2 regions of the Acidovorax sp. PRC11 genome follow, and region 1 is predicted to be linked to the other one. Evidence: riboswitches for the same ligand, from Rfam matches in the RefSeq annotation. Region 1 holds a riboswitch; the other holds the start of a gene.
The links. A riboswitch is a leader RNA that binds a small molecule or an ion and turns the genes downstream of it on or off. The one in region 1 is predicted to bind glycine.

Region 2: linked by a shared signal. The riboswitch ahead of gcvT (glycine cleavage system aminomethyltransferase GcvT) and the one ahead of Q9R47_RS21320 (D-amino acid dehydrogenase) in region 1 are both predicted to bind glycine.

Annotation. Positions count from the first base shown of each region.
Region 1 covers NZ_JAUZUQ010000026.1:7,662-11,866, forward strand. Annotated here, with positions in the region: gene Q9R47_RS21310 (NAD(P)/FAD-dependent oxidoreductase) at 1-433, shown strand, start outside; gene Q9R47_RS21315 (peroxidase-related enzyme) at 502-1,740, shown strand; glycine riboswitch at 1,810-1,887, shown strand; glycine riboswitch at 1,894-2,002, shown strand; gene Q9R47_RS21320 (D-amino acid dehydrogenase) at 2,106-3,503, shown strand; gene Q9R47_RS21325 (FIST N-terminal domain-containing protein) at 3,516-4,205, opposite strand, start outside.
Region 2 covers NZ_JAUZUQ010000001.1:86,406-90,610, forward strand. Annotated here, with positions in the region: gene Q9R47_RS00390 (AraC family transcriptional regulator) at 164-1,072, shown strand; gene Q9R47_RS00395 (Lrp/AsnC family transcriptional regulator) at 1,038-1,496, opposite strand; glycine riboswitch at 1,786-1,883, shown strand; glycine riboswitch at 1,903-2,032, shown strand; gene gcvT (glycine cleavage system aminomethyltransferase GcvT) at 2,097-3,227, shown strand; gene gcvH (glycine cleavage system protein GcvH) at 3,369-3,743, shown strand; gene gcvP (aminomethyl-transferring glycine dehydrogenase) at 3,856-4,205, shown strand, end outside.

The DNA.
Region 1 (4,205 bases):
CGCGCCGCACGTGCGCACCTGGGGCACGCGCTACACGCCGCCGCCCGGCGAGGAGGACGCGGAACTGCGCGACTCGCCGGACCTGGGGCCGCTGTTCGAGTTCCAGGAGAAGGTGCCCGGCGACTGCCCGGGCCTGGACCGCATCCACTGCTTCTGCTACCCCGCCGCGCTCTCGCACGGCACCATCTCGGGCGACATCCCCGCCATCAGCGACGGCGCACGGCGCCTGGCCGGCGGGCTCGCAGGCCTGTTCTACCGCGAGGACGTGGAGCACCATTTCGCGGCGCTGCAGGCCTATGCCGAGCCCGAACTGCTGGGCGACGAGTGGACGCCCGCGGACACCGCGCAGCGCGTCATCGCGCCGGCGGGCGCGGCTGCGCCCTCCTCTTCCGCGCCAGCGCCTTCCGGCTCCACTGCCGCCCCCGCCCGCTGACACCCGGGCCCGACGCGGCACCGCGAGCGCGGTGCCTTCCTCAACGACCGCATTCCCCCTCCCACGACATGACCACGCCGAGCACTATTGCACCCCCACCCTCCCACGACACCATCGACCAGGCCGCCGGCCTGGCGCCGGGCCGCTCCGCCTATGCGGTACGCCACGAGCGCGACAAAGTCGCCACGGCCACGCAGGCCTGCGAGGAAGCGCTCTTCGCCGGCACCCTGCCCGGCGCCTTCACTCCGGCCGAGCGGCTGGCGATCGCGCACGACGTGGCGCGCGTGAGCGGCGTGCCGGCCCTGGCCGCGCACTACCGCACCCGCCTGGAAACGGCCGGCGCCCCCGTGCCACCCGCGCTGCAGGCCCTGCTGGACGACACCGGCGAAGCCAGCGACGTGGCCGGCATCCCGGGCTTCGGCGATGCAGAGCCGCGCCTGCAGGCCGCCGCGCGCTTCGCACGCACGCTGGCTCTGGAGCCCGCACGCAGCGACCGCGATGCACTGCTCGCGCTGCCGGCCGCGGGCCTCTCCACGCCGGATGCCGTCCTCATCGCGCAGCTCGTGGGCTTCGTGACCTACCAGCTGCGCGTGGTGGCCGGCGTGGCCGCCCTCGATGCCCTGCACGCCCCCGAGGCGAGCGGCGACCCGGGCACGTCGACGTCCGCGCCGTTCGCCAGCGACGCCCCCTTCGTCCATCCCGCCAACCTGCCCCCGCCCGGCCAGCCGCTGCGCGTGGCGGGCTACACGAGCGAGACGCTGGACTGGAAGGCCTGGCTGCCCGTGGTCGATCCGCAGCAGGCCAGCACCGAACAACAGGCGGTACTCGACCTCAGCCACCCCAAGGCCCGCACATCGGATTTCTACCTGCTGCTGGTGCACCAGCCCCAGGTGCTGTCCGAGCGCTCGCAGGCCTTCAACGCGATCATGTACGCGCCCGGCGGCCTGAACCGCGCGGAGCGCGAGGTGGCCAGCACCGTGGTGTCGCGCGTGAACGGCTGCGTGTACTGCGCCTCGGTGCATGCGCAGCGCTTCGAGCAACTGGCCAAGCGCAACGACGTGATGGCGCAGATCTTCGAAGACCCCGACACCGCCGGCACGAACCCGCGCGAGCGCGCCATCGTGCAGGCCAGCGCCGCGCTCACGCGCACGCCCGGCGGCTTCGGTCCGCAGCACCTGGCCCCGCTGCGCGCCGCGGGCCTGTCGGACCTGGAAATCCTCGACGCGCTGCACGCCGCCGCGCTGTTCGCCTGGGCCAACCGGCTGATGCTGAACCTCGGCGAAGCCGTCTTCCCATCCGCCGGCTGACGGCCCGCCGCCGCGGCGTCCAGGCGCTTTTGCTTTGCGCCGCGCGGCTTCGCTGTTACGATCCGCCCCGCAGGAGAGCGAACGGCCGGCACCGCCGACGTTCCACCGAAGGCGCAAACTCCCATACACGCTCAGGTCCCGTACTGCACCACCACACAGCCGTCTGGAGAGCCGCCACGCCACGTGGCGCACCGAAGGAGCAAACCCCGCGCGGCGGTCGCGCAGGGTGAATCTCTCAGGTACCGAGGACAGGGGGAGCGGCAGCCAGGCCTTGCGGCCATAGGTTGCTGTTCGCCATCCGATGGCACGCACCCCAGCACCCGCCGCCGCAGGGCCCGGCCCCCCGATGCGGGCCCGCCCGCGGCATGGGAGCCTCGCGCGGCATCGCCGTGCGGCGTGTTCCTGCCGCCGTGGTCCGGTCCGCATGGAAAGGCATTCGAACCATGCGCGTTACCGTCCTCGGCGCCGGCCTGCTCGGCACCACCTCCGCCCATTTCCTGCGCCAGCTCGGCCACGAAGTGACCGTCATCGACCGCCAAGCCACGCCCGGCGCGGAAACCAGCTTCGCCAACGGCGGGCAGATCTCGGTGAGCCACGCCGAGCCCTGGGCCAATCCCGGCGCTCCGCTGAAGCTGCTGCAGTGGCTGGGCAAGGAAGATGCCCCGCTGCTGTTCCGCCTGCGCGCGGATGCACGACAGTGGCTCTGGGGCCTGCAGTTCCTGCGCGAATGCACGCCGGCGCGCACGCGCCACAACATCGAGCAGATCGTGCGCCTGGGCACCTACAGCCGCGCCACGCTGCAGCAGCTGCGCCGCGACATGGGCCTGCAGTACGACCAGCGCACGCAGGGTATCCTGCACTTCTACACCAGCCAGAAAGAGTTCGACGCCGCCCTCGCACCCGCAGAGCAGATGCGCGCGCTCGGCTGCGAGCGCCGCGTGGTCAGCGCCGACGAGGCCGTGCGGCTGGAGCCGGCCCTCGCCGCCATCCGCCCCCGGCTGGCCGGCGCCACCTACACGGCCGAGGACGAATCGGGCGACGCCAATGCCTTCACGCGCGCGCTGGCGCAGGTCGCCGAAGCCCATGGCGTGCGCTTCCGCATGGGCTGCCACGTCACCGCGCTGCGCACCGCGGGCGGCGCCATCGACCATGTCGAGATCACCGACGCAGAAGGCCGCTACGAGCGCGTGCGCAGCGACGCCTACGTGCTCGCCATGGGCTCGTTCAGCCCGCTGCTGGCGGAGCCGCTGGGCCTGCGCCTGCCGATCTACCCGGCCAAGGGCTATTCGGCCACGATCCCGGTGCGCGACCCCGCCGCGGCCTACGAGGTGAGCCTGACGGACGACGAATACAAGCTGGTCTTCTCGCGCTACACGCGCCCCGCGCAGGATGGCCAGCCGGCGCGCGACGTGATGCGCATCGCCGGGACGGCCGAACTGAACGGCTACGGCCGCGACCTGAACCCGGTGCGCTGCGAGGCCATCGTGCGGCGCGTGGAGCAGCTCTTCCCCGGCGCGGGCGACACCGCGCAGGCGCGGTTCTGGTCCGGCCTGCGCCCTGCGACGCCGAGCAACGTGCCGCTGATCGGACGCACCAAGCTGCCCAACCTGTTTCTCAACACCGGCCACGGCACGCTCGGCTGGACGCATGCCTGCGGTTCCGGCCGCGCGATCGCCGACATCGTGAGCGGCCTCGTGCCCGAGGTCGATTTCGCCTTCACCGGCATGCCGCGCGGCACCGCCGCCGTGCCGGCGCTGGCCTGAGGGGCCGGCGGGTCAGCGGCTGGCGGGCAGGCCGTCGCAGGTGAACACGGTGAGCACGCCCGTGTAGCCGTAGAGCCGGTGGTGGGCGATCTCGCCGCCGGCGAAGAACCCCACCAGCGGCACGTCGCCCAGGGCGTGCCGCACGATCTGCAGCTCGGCCCCCGGCCCGCCGAAATGCGGGCCGCCGCGGCCCGAGCAGCTCACGTAGATCGCGCCCGCGATCGTGCGCTCGGGCATGCCGTCGGTGGCATTCGCCAGCGCCTGCATGAGCGCCGCGCGCTCGCTGCCGGCCAGCGGCGGCGGCGCGGCCGGCTCCGCCTCCGGCGCCAGCTCTTCGCGGATCTCCGCGCAGATGCGCATCAGGTCGGCGCGCGCCGCCGCCACGTTGCGCTGGCAGAACGCGAGCTGCATGCCCTCTTCCACCTTGTCGGCGAGCGCCACGCCCTGGCGCATCGGATCGAGCCCCACGAGGTGCCGCACGCGCACGTCCGTCCCGAAGTGGCCCGTGCGACCCGTGGGCCGCGCGCCCTCGTCCACCAGCCCCGCCAGCGTCGCGCGCAGCGCCCGCAGCGCGGGCTGCGGATCGCCCTCCAGCGTGATGCCGAGCGTGCGCAGCAGCACGTCGAGCGCGGGCTCGCCGTCCAGTTCGAGCACCACGTTGTCCTGCGCGCGCGTGATGCGCGCGAACGGCGCCACCGGCTG
Region 2 (4,205 bases), on a different contig from region 1:
GCGCGCCCGGTTCCCAATTTATGGGTTCGCCCCCGCGCGCGCTTATCGCGCCGTCGCGCGACATATCAAACAGTCTGATCGCGTCCTAAGGAGATACCCGGGTGGGGGCCAACCCGGCCGCTGCGCGGCCGGAGAATCCCGCCATCGATGGTCGGAGCAGCACATGGCGGAGGCATATGCGTTACACGAAGGGGCATTCGGCACGGCCGTCGTGCTGGAGCTGCGCGCGGACCTCGTGCCGCATGCACACTCCGAGGCACAGCTCGCCTTCTGGCTGGGCGGAACGCGCGCCACCGCGCGCGTAGGAACGCAGCAGGTGGACTACGGCGAGGACACCGCCCTCGGTGTGAACGCGTTCGAGTCGCACGACCTGGCGCTGCACGGCGATGGCGAATCCGCGGTGTTTCTGGCGTTCATGGTGCGCCACGACTGGCTGCAGGAGCGCGCTGCCGCCGCGGGGCGGGGCTTCCGCTTCGCATCGCCACGGCTGCACATCGACGGCGCGCTGCGCAGGGCCTGCTGGCAGGTGCTGGACCTCATCCTCTCCGCGCAGGCGGCCCCTGCGGACATCGACGACCGGGTGGAGGAATTGCTGGTGGCGGCCACGAGCGCCGCGGGGGAGGCGGAGCGCCGGCCCTGCATCGGCGTGGGCGCGTCGCTCGACGCCCGCTTGCGCAACGCCATCGCCCACATGCGCGAGCACGTCTCCAGCAAGGCGACGGTGGACGAGATCGCGGCCCGGGTGGGGCTTTCCCGCGCGCACTTCTTCGCGCTGTTCCGCGACCAGCTCAACACCACGCCACAGGTCTTCTGGAGCGCAGTGCGGGTCGAGGAAGCGATGCGCCGTGTGGGCCTGGGCGCGCCGCTGACCGACGTGGCGCTCGACCTCGGCTTCTCCGCACCCAGCAACTTCTCGCGGTTCTTCAAGGAGCACACGGGCGTGCCGCCCTCGATCTTCCGGCGCGCCGTGCGCACACCCATGCCGGCCACGGTCACCGGCATTCCGCGCCAGGCGGCAGCGGCAGCGGCAGCGCCGCTCAGTCCGCGCGCAGCGGCAGGTCCGCCTTCTTGAGCGTGCGCAGCACGAAGCTCGACCGGCTGTGGCGGATGCCCTTGATCTTGTAGAGCTTCTCGCGCAGCAGGCGCTCGTAGTCGCGCGTGTCCTTCACGACCACGCGCAGCAGGTAGTCGTAATCGCCGGAGACGAGGTGCGCCTCGATCACCTCGGGAATGCTCGCGAGCGTTTCGCCGAACTTCTCCAGCGTATTGTCGGAATGGCTGTCGAGCGTGACCTGCACGAGCACGGTGTCGGCGAGGTCGAGCGCCTGGGCGTTGAGGCGCACGGTGTAGCCCTCGATCACCCCGGCCTCTTCCATCTTGCGGATGCGGCCCCAGCACGGCGAGGGGCTCAGGCCCACGGCCTGGCCGATCTCCTGCAGGCTCGCGCGGGCGTCGTCCTGCAGCACGGCCAGAATTTTTCGGTCGATGCGATCCATGGATGCATTCTGCCGGCAAAGCCGGTTAGGCAGAAGATTTTTCTGCGGAACATGCGGACCTGCAGAAATTCGAAAAATTCGTCGGCCACTCCACCGGCACAATCGTTCCCACAGGGCGCCTCCACCGGGGCGCCAGGCGAATGGCAAGGCCCCGGCCGGTTACCGCCGGCCCGGGGCGCTTGGCACCCCATCACACGGTGCTCCTCCACGCGGCGCCGAGACAGGCACGTGGCGCCAGAACCCGGGCACGGACGAACTTCGCCGCAGGGCCGCCGCACAGCCGTTAGAATCCGCCGGGTCAGGAGAGAGCGCCGCGCCCGCAACGGGTGGCCGGCGCCGCCGAAGGCGCAGGGAATCCCGAACGCTCAGGCAAAAGGACTGGCAAGGCGCCCGCAGGGATGCGGGCGTTTCCCCGGCTGGAGAGAGGCCTGCCCTGCACGGCAGGCCCACCGAAGGAGCAAGCCCGCCACGCGCCGCCCCCAGGCCGCGCGCACGGCGTGGTGAATCTCTCAGGTAAAGCGGACAGCGGGCACAGGCGTGGCGCTTCGATGGCGGCACGCGCGTCGTCCGTCCCCGCTCGCCCGAAAGGCCGCTCCGCCCATGTCCGCCGAATCCGCCCCCCTGCACACCACGCCGCTGCACGCGCTGCACCTCGAACTCGGGGCCCGCATGGTGCCCTTCGCCGGCTATTCCATGCCCGTGCAGTACCCCGCCGGACTGATGGCCGAGCACCTGCACACGCGGCAGGCGGCCGGCCTGTTCGACGTCTCCCACATGGGCCAGCTGCGCCTCGTCGGCCCCGATGCCGCCGCGGCCTTCGAGACGCTGATCCCCGTGGACGTGATCGGCCTCGGCCTCCACAAGCAGCGCTACGGCTTGCTGCTGAACGACGAGGGCGGCATCATCGACGACCTGATGTTCGTGAACCGCGGCGACGACCTGTTCGTGATCGTGAACGGTGCCTGCAAGGCCGGCGACATCGCCCACATCCAGGAGCGCATCGGCGGACGCTGCGAAGTCATTCCCCTGCCCGACCAGGCCCTGCTCGCCCTGCAGGGCCCGCAGGCCGCCGCGGCGCTCGCGCGGCTCGCGCCGGGCACGGCATCGCTGGTGTTCATGACCGGCGGGCGCTTCGAGATCGCCGGCTGCGACTGCTACGTGACACGCAGCGGCTACACGGGTGAGGACGGCTTCGAGATCTCCGTCCCGGCCGCCCAGGCCGAGGCGCTGGCGCGCGCACTGCTCGCGCAGCCCGAGGTGAAGCCGATCGGTCTCGGCGCGCGCAATTCGCTGCGGCTCGAAGCCGGCCTGTGCCTCTACGGCAACGACATCGACACCACCACCACGCCTCCCGAGGCCGCGCTGAACTGGGCGATCCAGAAGGTGCGGCGCACCGGCGGCGCGCGCGCGGGCGGCTTCCCGGGCGCCGACAAGGTGCTCGCGCAGATCGACGACCCGGCGCTGCTGAAGCGCCGCCGCGTGGGCCTGGTGGCGCGCGAGCGCGTGCCCGTGCGCGAGCACACGCCCCTGCAGAGCATTGACGGCGTGGCCATCGGCGAAGTGACCAGTGGCCTGCTGGGCCCGAGCGTGAACCAGCCCGTCGCCATGGGCTATGTGGCGCCCGGGTTCGCAGCCGCCGGCACGGTGGTCCACGCGATCGTGCGCGGCAAGGCGGTGCCGATGGAAGTCAGCCCCATGCCCTTCCTGCCGGCCCGCTACCACCGCGGCTGACCGCGGCGCGCCGCAGTCCGCGCCCGAGGCCTGCCGGCCGCGGCTACAGTCGCCATCGCGTGCCCCTTCCAGGGCCGCACCACCCTTTTTTCGTTTTCCCCGCCGCCTTTTTCCGCGGACCCTTTCTTCCAGGAGCCCCCCATGACCGTCAAATTCTCCCGCGACCACGAGTGGATCAACAGCGCCGACACGGGCGCCGCCGTCGTCGGCATCACCGTCCATGCGCAGGACGCGCTCGGCGACGTGGTGTTCGTCGATCTGCCCGAAGTGGGCAAGACCTTCGCCCAGGGCGAAGTGGCCGGTGTGGTCGAGTCCGTGAAGGCAGCCGCCGACGTGTACATGCCCGTGTCCGGCGAAATCGTCGAGGTGAACGAGGCGCTGCGCGCCGATCCGTCGCTCGCCAACAGCGCGCCGCTGGGCGATGGCTGGTTCTTCAAGGTGCGCCTGTCCGATGCGTCGCAGCTCGACGCGCTCATGGACGAGACGGCCTACACCGAGTTCTCCAAGAACGCCTGACCGGCTCTCGCGGCGGGCGGCGCTGCCCCCCGCCCGCCGCGGTGCGCACCTGCCGGTGCACCGCACCCCTTTTCCTTTTTCCCCCCTCCTTCCGCTGACCGGGATCCCTCCCATGCCCACGTCCACCCTGCCGCCGCTCTCCGCGCTCGAAAACGCCGCCGAATTCCAGCCCCGCCACATCGGCATCGATGCCGCGGACGAGGAGCGCATGCTCTCGGTCATCGGCGAGGCATCGCGCGCGGCGCTGGTGGGCGGCATCGTTCCGGCCTCCATCGCCCGCACCGAGCCGATGGAGCTTCCGCCCGCCGCGACCGAAGCGGCCGCGCTCGCGGAACTGAAGGCGATCGCTTCGAAGAACCGCGTGCTGCGCAGCTTCATCGGCCAGGGCTACTACGGCACGCACACGCCGGGCGTGATCCTGCGCAACATCCTCGAGAACCCCGCCTGGTACACCGCCTACAC